Regions from separate parts of the Caulobacter sp. RL271 genome, predicted to be linked through region 1. Evidence: riboswitches for the same ligand, from Rfam matches in the RefSeq annotation. Region 1 holds a riboswitch; each other region holds the start of a gene.

Region 1 (5,265 bases):
ATTGAAATCCTTACGGGAAGGCAAGCCGAGACGAAGCCGGTTGGAATGGTCGGCGAACGGTCGCGTCAGCACGCCCTGCCCGCACAGCCGCGCGAACAGGTCATGGGCGTCGGCGACCTCGACCAGGCGGAAGAGATCGCAACCGCCCAGCACCTTCAGTCCGGCTCGCGCCAGGACCGCGTCGACCCGCGCCGCCTGATCGGCCAGCCAGTCGCGAGCCGAGGTCCGCCAGGCGACGTCGGCATAAGCGCCAAGTCCCAGCGCCAGGGCGTCGGCGCTGATCGGCCAATCGCCCAGTCGTGCGCGAAGATCCCCAACGAACCCATTGTTTCCGATGGCGAAACCCAGGCGCGCTCCGGGCAGGCCATAGAATTTTCCGAACGAGCGAAGCGTCACCAGCCGGTCGATCTCGAGGTCCGCCACGCTGAGTTCGGGGGCGACCTCGACGAAGGACTCGTCGACGATCGTCCATCGTCCCCGATCCGACCGCTCGGCCGCCAAATCCGCCAGGGCCTCCCGCGAGATCCGGCGGCCGTCGGGATTGTTGGGATTGACCACGACCAGCACGTCGGCGGCCCTGCCCCTCGGATCGTCCAGCTCCGCGACCAGGCTCGCTTTCGCCCAGGCTTCGACGTGTCCTCCGTAGAGCGGCGCCAGCAGCGCGGCCGATGCGCCGCCAAGCAGGCCCGGCAGCAGCCGCAGGGCCGCTTCCGCGCCCGAGACCGCGACGACGCGCCCCGGATCGGCCACGCCGAACGCGCGCGCCGCCGCGGCTTCCAGATCCGCCAGGTCCCGCGGATCGGGCAGCCGCGTCAGGGCGTCCGCCGGCGCCCTCGGCCCCGGCCACGGCTCGGGATTGATCCCGGTCGACAGGTCGAGCCAAGGACCTGGCGCGTCCGGATAGGCGGCCATCGCCTCGCGGAGACGGCCGCCGTGCCGGAAGGCGCCGATGGTGGAAATCGACGCCGTCATCGGCCTAGAAGCGCGCCCGCAGGCCGACGAAGGCCCCGCGTCCGGGCGTGCCGTAGTTCAGGATGGCCTGATAGTCCTTGTCGAAGGCGTTCTCGACGCGACCGAAGACCTCGTAGGTCTCGTTGATCGTGTAGGCGGCCCGCAGGTCGACCAGCGTATAATCCTTCACCACCTGGGTGTTGAGATCGTTGTTGTAGGTCTTGCCCACGTAGCGCGCCGCCACCGTGGTGGTCAGGCCCACCGGCCAGCGATAGGCCGCCGACAGATTGCCCATGTTCTTGGGGCGACGGGTCAGCTGCTTGCCCTTGCTGGCGCCCGACTCCGACTGGGCGTCGGTGTAGGTGTAGTTGCCCGTGACCGTCAGGCCCGCGACCGGCTTGATCTCGCCGATCAGCTCGACGCCTTGCGCCTTGGTCTTCTGGACGTTGCTGTAGTAGCCGAAGCGCGGGGTTCCGCCGGGCGCGCACAGCGGATCGGTGCCGCCGGTGCACGAGAAGAAGCGGATCTCGTTGTCGGCCTCGCGCTGGAACCAGGTGGCCGAGGCGCGAGCCTTGCCGCCGAAGAAGCGTTGCTCGACGCCGGCGTCCCAGCTGTCGAACTTCTCGGGCGACAGGTCCAGGTTGCCGTATTCGCTGTAGAGCTCGTAGAGACCCGGGGCGCGGAAGCCCTGGCCGAAGCTGGCGCGCAGCACGGTGTTCCCTTCGTTCAGCGCCCAGGCGGCCGAGGCCTGGCCCAGGGTGTGCGAACCGTAGGTGTCGTGGTCTTCGTAGCGGACGCCGGCGGTCAGGGTCAGACCCTTGACCACCTCGGCCTGCAGCTGGCCATAGACGCTGTCGACGCCGACCTTGCCTGTCTTGAACACCGGGTTCGGGTCGAAGGTCGACGGCGAGCGCGTGCGCATGCGCGCCTTCTCGCTCTCGGCCCCGAAGGTGGCGCTGAACACGTCGGTGAACGCGAACACGCCCTGGTACTCCCAGCGTTTGTTCTTGCCGGCGGCGTCGAAGGTCTGCGGGACGGTCGGGCGCAGCGGGTTGATGTTCTCACGGTCCGTGTCGGTGTAGGCATAGCCGACGCGGTTGTTCCAGCGGCCGTCCAGCAGGGCGAAGTTCAGGCCCGTATAGACGACCAGTTCCTCGGTGCGGCCGTATTCGCTGCTGTCGCCGTTGAAGGTGTCGAAGTCGTTCTTGCCCTTCGAATAGACAGAGCGAACCTCGGCCGAAACCGCGTCGCTGAACGTGTAGCGCAGACGACCCGACAGGCCTCGGTTCTGGTAGCCGTCGGTCTCCTTGCCGGTCTTCCAGGCCGAGAAGCCGTCGGTCGAGTAGAAGCCGCCGGCCACCCGCCAGGTGATCTTGTCGCTGGCGCCGCCCAGGCCGGCGCGCAGATAGCCGGTCTGGCGCGCGCCGCCTTCGACGTCGACCGAGGTCGTGAACGGAACGGTCGGATCGGCGGTGACGATGTTGACCACGCCGCCGATGGCCTGGCTGCCCCACAGGGTCGACTGGGCGCCGCGCAGGATCTCGATGCGCGAGATGTCGCCGACCAGCAGGTTGCCGCTGTTGAAGCCGCCCTGGGTCGAGGACGGGTCGTTCAGCTTGACGCCATCGATCAGCACCACGGTGTGCTGGGTCTCGGCGCCGCGGATGTTCAGGCTGGTCGAGGTCCCCGGCCCGCCATTGCGGGTGAAGCTGACGCCCGGCGTCTGGGCCAGGAGCTCGACGATGGAAACCGCCTGGCTGGCCTCGATGGCGCCTTGCGTCAGGACGGTGACCGACGCCCCGACCTTCTCGATCGGCTGGGCGGTGCGGGTGGCGGTGACCACCAGTTCGGCGACGCCATTGGCGCCGGTGTTGCCGGCGACGTCGGCCTCGGGCGCCTTCTGGTCGTCTGCGTGGGCGGCCCCGGCGAGCAGGACGGTAGCGAGAGCGGTGGAGCTGATAAGCGCTCGGATCATGGTCTTTCCCCTTTTCGAAACGACCCGCGCGTTGATCCGCGACGCACTCGCAAGCCCGCAAAAGCCACGCGTACGCCCCGGACCGCGGCGCGGCCCTGTGACTGTCGTTTCTCGGGAGACCCCGTTCGTTTGGCGCACCCCGGCCAAGCGATGAACGACCACGCCGGGCAGGTCTCCTGGCTCGCGGGTCGTTGCTCTTGGCGTCGCCTTCCCAGGGTCTGGACCCCAGTGGCATGTGACGCGAGAGCTCGCCGCTTACAGTTGCGGGGGCAGCCGAGGTCTTGAACCTCGTTCCCTTTTAATCCTCTTTCGAGGAGCCTGACGCGCCGCCAGCCCTATATGCTGCGCCGCACACCGTCAATGTGGAGCTTCCATGACATCGACCCTGGTGCTGGGCGGGGCCCGTTCCGGCAAGAGCGCCTTCGCCCAGAAAGCCGCGGAAAACGTGGCGTTTGGCGGTCGCCCAACCCTGATCGCGACCGGTCAGGCGTTCGACGACGAGATGGCCGAGCGGATCGCCCGCCACCGGGCCGACCGAGGCGAATCGTGGATCACCATCGAGGCGCCGCTGGACCTGTCGGGCGCGATCACCGCCCTGCCCGCCGACGCGGTCGCCGTGGTCGACTGTCTGACCCTGTGGCTGTCGAACCTGATGCTGGCCGAACGCGACGTCGAGGCGGCGGCGACCGAACTGGTCGCGGCGGCGGCGGCCTGCCCCGCCCGGCTCTGGCTGGTCAGCAACGAGGTCGGCCTGGGACTCGTCCCCGAGACGCCGCTGGGCCGCCGTTTCCGCGACGAGGCGGGACGATTGCACCAGCGGCTCGCCCAGGCGGTCGACGAGGTCTATTTCGTGGCGGCGGGATTGCCACTGCGGCTGAAGCCACAGGGGTGAAGGGTGAGCGGAAATCCCTCTCGCATGTGTTCAGACCGGAGACAAGGTGGACACATGTTCGGGGACATGGTGGACGGTTTTGCTCTGACGTAGGTCGATCTGGGCCACGACGTGACGGCGGTAGCAGAGGTCGAAGAGGCCATCCTGGTTGGTGGCGCGTAAGGCCATTTGCTTTCCGGCGAAGGCCTTGGATGTCCGCAAGGTGCGGCCCTTGAAGGCGAACTGGCCGCTGCTGCTGATCTTCCGCACGGTGGCCTGGGGCTCGTATTCTGGCGGGCGGATGCTGTCGGGCATGGATCTTTGACTCATGCGATAGCGGGTGGCGGGGGTGTCCATGGCCAGGGCTTCGTGAGGCCGCTTGAGGTTGTAGACCGTTCGCCAGGCGTCGAAGGCGCTCTGGGCGTGGGCAAGGGACCTGAAGGTTCGCGCGTCGAGCGCCTCGGCGTTCAGGGTGCGATGGAAACGTTCGTCCTTGCCCTGGGTCTGGGGATGATAGGGGCGGCCGTGAGAGACGGCGATATCCAGATCCATCAGCCAGACGCTGAAGCTGGAGTGCTCGCCATGACCGGCTGAACCCCAGGGCGGGCCATTGTCGCACAGGATGCGCCAGGGCAGGCCGTAGCGGCGGAACACCGCCTCCAGACGCTCGCGCACCGTCTCGCCCGTCTGGTCGCCGCACGCCCCGACCTCCAGGGCGTAACGGGAATGGTCATCCAGCACCGTCAGGGGATGACATCGCCGCCCGCCCAGCGCGAACCAGCCCTTGAAGTCCATCTGCCACAGGTCATTGGGCTCAGCGTGCTCGAACCGGATCCAGTCGCGCGCCTGATCGGCTCCGGGGCCGTTCAGGGCGCCGTGTCGGCGAACGATCTGGGTGATCGTCGAGGCCGATGGCGGCTGGGCAAGACCTTGGTTCTGCAACACACGGCGGATCTTGCGCCCGCCCCAGGCCGGATGCTCAAGGCGAACCGCCATGACCTGCGCCTCCCGCTCGGGCGAGCTGCGGCCCGGAGCGCTCAACGGCCGACGCGACCGATCGCTCAGCCCCTCAACCCCCGCCGCCTTGTAAAGCGCCAACCACTTGTAGGCCGTCGTCGGACTGATCCCGAAGCGGCGACAGAGCAGTCGCACCTTACCCCCGGGCGACAGCGCAAGCCGGCAAAACTCTTCCCGTTGAGACACTAAAGAACACTCCCTGAACGGCATGTCGGCTCCTCCGCCTCATGCCAAAAGTGTCCACCATGTCCCCGAACATGTGTCCGCTATCTCCCCGATCTGTACAGCATGGAGAGAGGGATTCACGGGGATTGAACCCGCCGTATCCTCGGAGTTCGCGAGGTGGAGTCCATGCAAATCAATAACTTGTCGATTTCAGACGCCGCTGAATGATCCGCGTTCAGGCCTCCACCATACTGATCCCATCTCGTCGGGAGGAAAGGGCGCGTGG
Region 2 (5,265 bases), 630 kb from region 1:
GAAGACGTGCAGGCCATCGCGGATCTGCATCTCCTTGAGGTCGCACAGATAGTTGTCCAGCGCCGACAGGGCCTGATCCTCGTCGGCCAGGTCCATGCCGCAGTCGATGTCCAGTCCCTGGCTGGCGGCCAGGGCCAGGATCTCGTCGCGTAGCGGCTTCAGCCGGCGCGGGTCCAGGCCGGCGGCCTCGTAATATTCGTCGACCAGACCCTCCAGCGCCTTCAAAGGTCCGTAGCTCTCGGCGCGGGTCAGAGGCGGGGTCAGATGGTCGATGATCACCGCGCCGATCCGCCGCTTGGCCTGGGTACCCTCGCCCGGATCGTTGACGATGAACGGATAGAGCTGCGGCACGGGACCGGCGATGGCCTGCGGGAAGCAAGCGTCCGACAGGGCCAGGGCCTTGCCCGGCAGCCACTCCAGATTGCCGTGCTTGCCGACATGGACGACCGCGTGGACGCCGAACGCGGTCCTCAGCCAGGCATAGAAGGCCAGGTAGTTATGCGGCGGGACCAGGTCGGGGTCGTGATAGGTCGCCTTCGGATCGATGTTGTAGCCGCGCGCCGGCTGCACGCCGACGACGATGTTGCCGAACACGTGGACCGGCAGACGGAAGCCGTCGGCCAGGGCGTCGAACCACGGATCGCCCCAGGGCTGGCCCCATCGCTCGGTCACCGCCGCGCGCGTCGCCGCCGGCAGGGTCGCGAAGAAGGCCGTATAGGCGTCGAGGCTCAGCACCGGCCCGGCGGCGCGCGCGGCCATGCCCGCGTTGGTCACGCCCGCCCGCAGGCGAACCATCAACGCGTCGGCGCTTTCCGGAGCGCCCTCGACGGCGTAGCCGCGCCCCTTCAGCGCCGCCAGAATGGCCGCGACGCTGGCCGGCGTATCCAGGCCCACCCCATTGCCCAGGCGGGAGTCGCGATTGGGATAGTTGGCCAGCACCAGGGCGACGCGGCGCTGCTCCGTCGGCGCGCGCCGCAGGTCCGCCCACGCCCGCGCGAGGTCGGCCGCGAAGGCGATGCGATCCTCGGCCGGCGCGTGGCTGACGACATCGCACTGCGTGCGCGGATCGTGGCGCAGGGCCGCCTTGAAGGCCGTGGCGCCGGCCAGCACCCGCCCATCCAGCTCGGGCAAGGCGACGTTCATCGCCAGGTCTCGCGCGCCCAGCCCCCGCGCGCTGGCTTCCCAGGCGGCGCGGTCCAGCCCTGCGAACACCAGCTGCAGCACCGGCGCGTCGCCGATTTCCAGCGGGCTGGCTCGGCGGTCGTCGCCCGGACTGGACACCGCGAAGGCCGTGGCGTTTAGCACGACATCCGGCGCGATCCGGGCGAAGGTCTCGGCGACCAGATCGGCAGCGAACGGGGTCTTGAGGCTCTGAACGAAGATCGGCGCGACGTCGAACCCCCGAGCGACCAGAGCCGTGACGTGGGCGTCGATCGCCTGGGTCGTCCCGGCCGCCATCAGGGCCCGGTAGAAGACCAGCGCCGCCTTGGGCCGATCGGGCGACCACGCGGCGCGCAGGCCGGCCAGGTCCGTGACCCGCTGGCCCGGCCAGTAGAAACCGGCGTCCAACAGCGGCGCGGGTTCGCTCCAAGCCCCTCGCGCCTGGCCGATCAGGTCGGCCGCGTAGAGGAGCAGGTTGCGGGCGTTGCCGATCCCGCCCTGGCGCAGATAGGCGAAGATCCGGTCGCAGACCTCGTGCGGAGCGATGGACACGTCCCGCCCCTCGCGGTCGACCTCCTCGTCCAGCAGCGCCACGAACAGCGCCCCACGCCGCCGGCACGACGCGGCGATCTCGTCCAGGCCGTAGGGCCAGTAGGCCCGTCCGCCGACCAGCCGCGCGACGACGATCCGGGCCTTGTCGATCACCTGCTCGACATGCAGGTCCACCGACAGCGGATGCTTGAGCCGCAGCAGATTGGCCAGACGGACGGTCGGGAAATCGTCGGGCAGTCCGGCCAGCGCCTGGGACAGGCACGCCAGGTCGCTGTCGGCGGCCGACAGGACGACGATATCGCCGGGGCTCTGCCCCAGGTCGACCGCCTCCTCGCCGTCGAGAACCTGGCCCGGCTGGACAGCGAGCAGATGCATCAGGCGATCATGGCCGCGATCAGCGGAGCGATGGCCTCCGCGTTCAGCCCCTTCTCGCCGATCACCACCAGCGACGAGGCGCGAGCCTCGCCCTCGCGCCAAGGCCGGTCGAAATAGGTCTGGATGCGCGGTCCGACAGCCTGGACGATCAGGCGGGCCGGCTTGCCCTGGACCGCCACCACGCCCTTGAGGCGCAGGATGTCGTGGGCTTCCAGCGCCCCCTTCAGGCGCGCGGTCAGGACATCGACGTCACCCACGACGCCGCCGCGCACCACGAAGCTGTCGAAGTCGTCGTGATCATGATCGTCCTCGCCTTCATGGTGCGACTTGCGGCTGTCGAGATCGTCCTCGGCCGCGACACCCAGGCCCAGCAGCACGGCCGGGTCCAGCGCTCCCTGGCGGGCGTGGACCACCTTGACGCCCGGGCGCAGGTGCTCGGCCAGCGAAGCCTCGACCCGGGCCAGGGTCTGAGCGTCGATCAGGTCGGTCTTGTTGAGGATGACAAGATCGGCGCAGCCCAGCTGTTCTTCGAACAGCTCCTCCAGCGGGGTGTCGTGATCAAGGGTCGGATCGGCCTCGCGCGCCTTGGCCAAGGCGGCCTCGTCATGGGCGAAGCGACCGGCCGCCACGGCGTCGGCGTCGATCATGGCGATCACGCCATCGACGGTCGCGCGGGTGCGCACCTCCGGCCAGGTGAAGGCCTTGACCAGCGGCTTGGGCAGGGCCAGGCCCGAGGTCTCGATCAGGATATGCTCGGGCGGATTGGGCCGGTCGATCAGCTTTCGCAGCGTCGGCAGGAAGTCGTCGGCGACGGTGCAGCAGATGCAGCCGTTGGCCAGTTCCAGAATGTCGTCGTCCGCGCAGCCCTCGACGCCGCAGCCGCGCAGGATCTCGCCGTCGATGCCGACGTCGCCGAACTCGTTGACCACGACGGCCAGACGCCGGCCGCCGGCGTTCTCCAGCAGATGCCGGATCAGGGTGGTCTTGCCCGCTCCCAGGAAGCCGGTCACCACCGTGGTGGGAATTCTCGCCATCGTCCTCGCCTCCGCCTGGGGCGGACGGGGGACGTGACGGCGCGCGGACCCGTTGCGTCTGGCCGCGCGGGTCGTGCTCTACCGCACCGGTGCACCCCGCCCGGCCTGCTTCATGGTCACGAAGGCCGGTCTCCTGGCTTACGCCCTCCCCTCGCGGCGCCTTCCCAGGACGCGAGGTCCCAGTGGCGTTGAGCCGTGAGGATCGACGGACGATCACAGTTGCGGGGGCAGCCGCGGTTTCACACCGCATTCCCGGAGGCCTCGCGGCCCCCATGCCTTCGAACCTAGGGCGTAGGCCGCGCCGCCCGCGGGGTCAAGGCCTCGCCAGGGCGGCTCAGCGCCCGGCGGTCACCTCGCGCAGGCGCGCGACCGGACAGTCGAAGGCGGGCGTGGCGGTGCTGCAGCCAGGGATGAACACCGGGGTAGCCAGGGCGGCGCGGCCAGGGTCAGGGGCGTGGCGGCGCGCAGTTGTGAAAGGCTCTGGCCGGTGAACCGCGTCCGGATCACCCGGACGCCATCGGCTCGCAGCCAGCGCTCGAACACCAGGGCCGCGCCCGGCTGGATCTGGTTGGGCTGATAGCCCGGCAGCGTCCATTCCAGCCGCAGCAGCCCACCGACCGTGGCCAGGGTGCCGTCATGACCGGCGATCACCACGACCTTGGCGTCGGAAGGGCCGATCGGCGCGCTTCCGCCATCCAGGGAGTCGAGAATCCGGCCCGTGATATTCCCCGCCAGCGCCTGGGCCACATAGGGCGTGCGCAGGCGCAGGTCGAACTCGGCCTGGTGCAGGAAGAAGGTCCGGGTCAGGGCGTCCTCGTCGACGCCCTTCCAGCCCAGACCCGCGAAGTCGCCGCCGTCGGCCCAGGCCATCAGCAGGCTCTCGGTGACGCCTGACGCGAACGCCTCGGGCCCCGAGAGGCTGACCAGATCCTCGCCATCGACGAAGCCGGGCTTGGCGTCGAGCGCGCGGCGCTTGCCCGGCGCGGGTGGGCACGGCCCCTTGCCGCACTGCATCAGGAAGGCGTCCAGTTGCTCGACTTCCTGGCGGTGACTGGCGCTCCAGGCGGTCAGATCGCCGCCGGCCCGGCCGGCCACGGCGGCCTTGGCCAAGGCCTTGTCGGGCGAGACGACGCCGGCCTTGACCGGCTCGAACATCGGATCGTCCTTGCCCTCGCCCACCGTATGGACGGTGTTGGCGCAAGTCGGGATCAGCCCCTTGGCGTAGGCTTCGCCGGTGGCGATCGTACGCTGGGTGACGTTGGCCCAGTAATAGGCCGCGCCACAGTCACCGGCCTTCAGCAGGCCTTCGGCCGCGTAGAGCTGGCGATAGTAGTCGCCCATCAGCGTGACCATCCGGCCGCCCCGTACGGTCAGGTGCCCCGGCGGAACATCGAAGCGCGGCCACGGCCTGGCCGAAGCCTCGCCCAGCCGCTCGGGCGTCGACATCGCCGCGCGCACGCCATGGCGGCTGAGGATGACCACCTTTTCCAGGCGATCGCCCGAGGGCGCGGCCAGCGCCGACGTCGCCGACAGCAAGGCGGCCGCGAGAGCGGCGAGCCGTATGGACAAGCGCATGCTCACAGCTTCACCACGATGCCGCGACGGTCCATGACATAGCCCAGCAGCCAACAGACCAGCATGTAGGCGATCGCGCACAGCAGCGAGCCCAGCGCGCCCGGCGTCAGGGCCTGGAAGACATGGATCCCGATCCAGCCATAGACGCCCATGCCCGGCGCGACCTCGATCATGTTCAGGACGACGACGAACAGTTCCGAGAACAGGTAGATCACCAGTGGATTGAGGCCGAACACCTGGAAGAAGCGCGTCGCCGGGTTCGGCGACTTGCCCTCGAGCAGCACGGTCAACCCGGCCAGAACGATCAGATCAATGCCGACCGTCAGCAGCACGAAGCTGCCGGTCCACAGCTTCTTGGCGATCGGGAACGCCGGGTTCCAGGCCAGGGCGGCGGCGATCAGAACGACGCCGGCCAGGGCCATCCGGATCACGGCCTTGCGGTCGCCGACATTCTCTTTCAGGACGCGCGCTGCCAGGTAGCCGGCCAGGACGTTGACCGTCGCCGGCAGCGCGCCCAGCAGGCCTTCGGGATCGAAGCCGCCATCCTTGCGATAGAGATGGTTCTGGC
Region 3 (5,265 bases), 620 kb from region 1:
TCTTGGGGTCGGGCGTGATGTTGGTCGAGTAGATCACACCGAAACTGGTCTTCATCGGGTAGCCGCCGGCGAATGGCTGCCCGCCCTTGGTGGTGTGACAGGTCGAGCAATACCCCGCCCCCGCGAGCACCTCGCCTCGCGCGACCATGTCCAGGGAGAAGCTGGTCGGCGCAGGCGGCGCGATCTTGCCGATCGACGGGCGCCAAGCGAAGACGCCGAAGCCAACCAGCCCCACGACCGCCAGAGCCAGGAACCCGACGAGGATACGTTTCAGCACGAGAGGGCCTCCTGGCGGTCTCGGGCGGACGCTCGACGCTGCTTCCGCAACAAGGCCAGATGCGGGGAGCTTGAAAGCAAACTCCGCCCCAGGCAAGGCTTAGGCGCCTCCTGCGAGACGATCGCAGGAGACGGTTTCTAGCCTAAGCCTCCGGCCCGTTCGCGCGAGGGCGTCACGCTTGGCCCGCCGTCGCGCGCCAGAGCACATAGACGGCCGTCGCGACGATCATGGCGGCGAAGAGCCGACGCGCCAGCAAGGCGCGCGACGCCAGACGCGGCGCCAGGCGCGCGCCCGCCAATACGCCCACGCCACCGCCCAGGATCAGGGCCAGGAACAGCGGCCCGTCCACGAGTCCCGACGCCGCGTAGCTGACGCTGGTCGCCGCGCCGAACAGCGTGACCGACACCAGCGACGAGGCCGTCGCGTTCGCGAGCGTCATGCCCGTGGCCGCCATCAGGCCCGGCGCGATCAGGAACCCGCCGCCGATCCCGAAGAAGCCCGCCGCCAGGCCCGTGGCGGTCCCAACGGGAACCAGCCGCAGGGCTTTGTCCGGATCGATATGGACATCCGGGTCGCCCGGCGAGCCTGGTGCGCGAAACATCGACAGGCCGACCGCCGCCATGGCCAGGGCGAACGCGGCCAGCAGGTGATTTCCGGGCACGGCCTTGGCCAGGTGCGCGCCGGCCAGCGAACCCAGCAGGCCCGGCGCGCCGAAGGTCAGGGCGCAGGGCCACTTGACGCGGCCGGCCCGAGCCTGGGCGGCTAGGCCGACGGCGGCGTTCACCGCCACGGCGGCGGCCGAGGTCCCGATCGCCACGTGCGGGTCCCGAACCCCGACGAGATAGAGCAGCAAGGGCGTGGCAAGCACCGAGCCGCCGCCACCGAACAGCGTCAGCAGCAGCGCCACGATCGCCCCGCTCAGGACGGCCGCGAGAAGGCTGGCGTCCATGGCTTCACGCCGCCGCCGGACGGTTCCAGGGCGCCAGGGCCAGCAGCCGCGCCATGCCGCAGAAGCCGGTGGCCCCCGCGAAGGTCAAGCCCGCGCCGACGAACCCGGCCAAGCCCAGAAACCAGGGCGAGACCGTCAGCCCCAGGATCACGCCCGCCAGTACCAGCAACCCGGCGGCGATCTGGACTTGGCGCATCATTTCCAGCGGCGCCTTGTCATCGATCTCGACCGGCAGGCCAACGCCGTCCCAGGCGTCGAGGCCGCCTTTCACCACGTAAGCCGGACGCCCGCAGGCGGCCACGAGCCGTTCGCCATTGGCGCCGGTGCGCATGCCCGACCGGCAGGTGAAGATCACCTCGCGCGCATCGGGCAGCCCCAGGCCCCTGGCGTCCAGGGTGGACAGCGGGCGCGACAACGCCCCCTTCGCACGACGCCTGGCGAACTCGTCGGGCTCGCGGATATCGATCAGAACGGCGCGGCCTTCGGCCAGGCGCCGGGCGGCCTCTTCAGGCGTCAGAGGATGCAGAATCTCGGTCATGGGCGGCGTTCTCCGCTGGAGGGCAAAAGATCTCCGCGAGCGTGCCGACCACCTTGAGGGCGGCGGGATCGGCGATCCGGTACCAGACGCTCGTGGCTTCGCGGCGCGAGGCCACGACGCCCTCGTCCCGCAGCACCGCCAGGTGCTGCGAGAGCGCCGACTGCGAAAGGCCGACCAGGGGCTGGATCTGCCCCACCGTCCGTTCGCCATCGGCGAGCTGGCACAGGATCATCAGCCGCCGCTCGTTGGCCAAGGCGCGCAGGAGCTTGGCGGCCTGCGCGGCGCTGGCCTCGAACTGGCTGACATCGAAACGCGAGAGATCGAACATGAACGCCATATATTAGCTTGATCTAATTTAGCAAGATCTAATATAAAGGATCTCGCCCATCGGAGGCTCCGGCCATGCGACCCGACGTTCAAGCGTTTTTCGATCCCGCCACCTTCACCGCCAGCTACATCGTCGCCGATCCGGCCACCCACTGGGCCGCGATCATCGATCCCGTGCTGGATTTCGAGCCCAAGGCCGGCAAGCTCTCGACCCGTTCAGCCGACACCCTGCTGGAGGCTATTCGGGCGCGAGGTCTGAAGCTGGCCTATGTGCTGGAGACCCACGCCCACGCCGACCACCTGTCGGCCGCCGACTACATCCGCCACGAGACCGGCGCCAAGGTGGTGATCGGCGCCCGGATCATCGAGGTGCAGAAGACCTTCATCCCCGTGTTCGAGGCCGACGTCTCCGACGACGGCTCTGTCTTCGACGTGCTGATCAACGAAGGCGACGTCCTGACCCTCGGCGCCTTGACGATCGGCGCGATGCATACGCCTGGGCACACCCCCGCCTGCATGACCTACACGATCGGCGACGCGGCCTTCGTGGGCGACACGCTCTTCATGCCCGACTATGGAACCGCCCGCGCCGATTTTCCGGGCGGCGACGCGCGGACCCTGTATCGGTCGATCCGCAAGGTGCTATCCCTGCCGCCGGAGACCCGCATCTTCGTCGGGCACGACTATCTTCCCGAAGGCCGTTCGGATCATCGGTGGGAGACGACCGTCGCCGACGAGCGCGCCCGTAACATCCATGTGCGGGATGGTCTGGACGAGGACGCCTTCGTCGCCATGCGGACGGCGCGAGACGCCACCCTGTCGGCCCCGACCCTGATCCTGCCGTCCCTGCAGGTGAACATCCGCGCCGGCGCCCTGCCCGACCCCACCCCAGCCGGACAGGTGTTCCTGCGCTTGCCCGTGACACGAGCGGACGCCGAGCCCAGGCCTGGTCGCGGCAAAGGCGGGTGAAACCTTGGCGCCCGGCGGCTTTTGGCCTACTGCCGTTATCGGCGGTGGAGCTTCCATCGCCGTGATCGCGCCGGTGCTCCGAAAGGAGCTTAATCGGGAATGCGGTGCGGAGGCCTGGCCTCCAAATCCGCGGCTGTCCCTGCAACTGTAAGCGGATAGCGCGACGCACTCGGCCCCACAGGGCCAGCCACTGGGCCTCTTCGAGGCCTGGGAAGGCGTGCGAAGCGCGACGACCCGCGAGCCAGGAGACCTGCCGGCGTCGGGTCGCTCTTGCCCTGGCCCAGGGGATGGCCGCGGCACGGTGTTCCGTCTGAGCGACGAACGAGCGGCGAAGGGCCGCTCCGACGTCCGGCGCGCGCCGTCCAGCGCCCACGCCGCCGGTGTCGGCCATCGCGCGTCCGCGCGGTGGAGGCCCCTCGTCATGTCGCCCAGGCGCTGACGGGGATGAAGATGCCCAAGTTGATTTCACCCGGCGCCCTGCGCGGTCGCCTGATCGGTGTCTACGGCCTGCTGGTCGCCGCCAATGTCGGCGCGTGGCTGTGGGCGCTGGCGCTGCTGCACGACAAGCCGATGCTGCTGGGAACGGCGTTGCTGGCTTACAGCTTCGGCCTGCGTCACGCCGTGGACGCCGACCACATCGCCGCGATCGACAACGTCACCCGCAAGCTGATGCAGGACGGCCAGCGTCCCGTGGGGGTCGGCTTCTTCTTCGCCCTGGGCCATTCGGCCGTGGTGGTGATCGCCGCGATCCTGATCGCCCTGGCCGCCGGCGCGCTGTCCGAGATCGAGACCTTCAAGGGCGTCGGCGGCGTGGTCGCGACGTCGATCTCGGCGTTCTTCCTGTTCGGCATCGCCGCGATCAACCTCGTGATCCTGCGCGGAGTCTGGAAGGCCTTCACCCAGGCGCGCCGCACCGGCGCCTATGTCGAGGAGGATCTCGACCTGCTGCTCGCCGACCGGGGCCTGGTCTCGCGCCTGGTGCGGCCGCTGTTCAAGATCATCACCAAGAGCTGGCACATGGCCCCGCTGGGCTTCCTGTTCGGCCTGGGATTCGACACGGCCACCGAGGTCAGCCTGCTGGGCCTGGCCGCCGGTCAGGCGTCGGACGGCCTGTCCCTGGCCGTGGTCCTGGTGTTCCCCGCCCTGTTCGCGGCCGGCATGGCGCTGGTCGACACCACCGACGGGGTGATGATGCTGGGGGCCTACGAGTGGGCCTTCGTCAAGCCGATGCGCAAGCTCTACTACAACCTGGTGATCACCCTGATCTCCGTCGTCATCGCCGTGGTGATCGGCACGGTCCAGACCCTGGCCCTGCTGTCCGAGAAGCTGGCCCTGACCGGGGGTCTCTGGGACGTGGCCGGCGCCATCTCCGAGCACATGGGCCTGCTCGGCTATATCGTCATCGGCATATTCGCCGTCGCCTGGCTGGGCTCGTTCGCCATCTATCGTTGGCGCGGCTTCGACGCGATGGAGGTGCGGGCGACGCCGCGCCCGTGACGCGGTCAGTCGCGCAAGGAGCGCTGGCGGGCCCAGGCCTCGGCCCGCCGCCGCGCCTTGGCCAGGACCTTGGCGGTCTCGATCAGCACCGGCCCGCCGCAATAGATCAGCTTCTGGGGGAAGCCGGCTCGGAAGGTGCGCGGTCGCAGGCTTTCCAGCGCGGGATGGTCGATGACGCGATCGGCCCAGGTGGGCGCTCCCTCGGCCCGCGCGCCGGCCAGCAGCACCTGCGGCGGGTCGGCCAGGACCCGCTCCAGCGACACCGATCCCCACTTGCGCAGGCCATAGCGCGCCGCGCCGTTCTCGAAGCCGCAGCGCTCCAGCATCTCGCCCAGCAGGGTCGCGGGTCCGGCCGCCAGTCCACCGGACTGATAGACCAGCGCCCGCAGCCGCGGCTCACCGGGTTTCGGCGCGACGGCGGCCAGGGCCGTTTCCATGCGCAAGATCAGGGCCTCGCCGCGATCGGGGCGGCCGACCAGGGCGGCGATCTTGCGCACCTGCTGCAGGCTGGCCTCGACGGTGTTGGGCATGTCGAACTCCTCGACCCGCAGGCCGCGCGCCTTCAGGGCGGTGCGGGCGTAGAGGCCCGAGCGTTTGCTGGCCAGGATCAGGTCAGGATCCAGCGCCACCACCTCCTCTGCGCCCTCGTGGGTGACGGCGAAGCGTCGCGCTTGCTCCGTGACCGTCGACGTCAGGGGATCCCGGGCG

The links. A riboswitch is a leader RNA that binds a small molecule or an ion and turns the genes downstream of it on or off. The one in region 1 is predicted to bind cobalamin.
Region 2: another riboswitch for cobalamin. It lies ahead of cobW (cobalamin biosynthesis protein CobW); the one in region 1 lies ahead of MZV50_RS13460 (TonB-dependent receptor plug domain-containing protein).
Region 3: another riboswitch for cobalamin. It lies ahead of MZV50_RS10880 (HoxN/HupN/NixA family nickel/cobalt transporter); the one in region 1 lies ahead of MZV50_RS13460 (TonB-dependent receptor plug domain-containing protein).

The regions. Positions count from the first base shown of each region.
Region 1 covers NZ_CP096040.1:2,860,714-2,865,978, forward strand. Annotated here, with positions in the region: gene cobD (threonine-phosphate decarboxylase CobD) at 1-972, opposite strand, end outside; gene MZV50_RS13460 (TonB-dependent receptor plug domain-containing protein) at 977-2,926, opposite strand; cobalamin riboswitch at 3,076-3,263, opposite strand; gene cobU (bifunctional adenosylcobinamide kinase/adenosylcobinamide-phosphate guanylyltransferase) at 3,300-3,818, shown strand; gene MZV50_RS13470 (IS481 family transposase) at 3,849-5,024, opposite strand.
Region 2 covers NZ_CP096040.1:2,233,218-2,238,482, reverse strand. Annotated here, with positions in the region: gene cobN (cobaltochelatase subunit CobN) at 1-2,088, opposite strand, end outside; gene cobW (cobalamin biosynthesis protein CobW) at 2,088-3,122, opposite strand; cobalamin riboswitch at 3,229-3,417, opposite strand; gene MZV50_RS10855 (histidine-type phosphatase) at 3,471-4,697, opposite strand; gene MZV50_RS10850 (acyltransferase family protein) at 4,700-5,265, opposite strand, start outside.
Region 3 covers NZ_CP096040.1:2,240,880-2,246,144, reverse strand. Annotated here, with positions in the region: gene MZV50_RS10905 (cytochrome c) at 1-277, opposite strand, end outside; gene MZV50_RS10900 (sulfite exporter TauE/SafE family protein) at 450-1,226, opposite strand; gene MZV50_RS10895 (rhodanese family protein) at 1,231-1,764, opposite strand; gene MZV50_RS10890 (ArsR/SmtB family transcription factor) at 1,733-2,092, opposite strand; gene MZV50_RS10885 (MBL fold metallo-hydrolase) at 2,167-3,060, shown strand; cobalamin riboswitch at 3,115-3,332, shown strand; gene MZV50_RS10880 (HoxN/HupN/NixA family nickel/cobalt transporter) at 3,511-4,557, shown strand; gene MZV50_RS10875 (ABC transporter substrate-binding protein) at 4,563-5,265, opposite strand, start outside.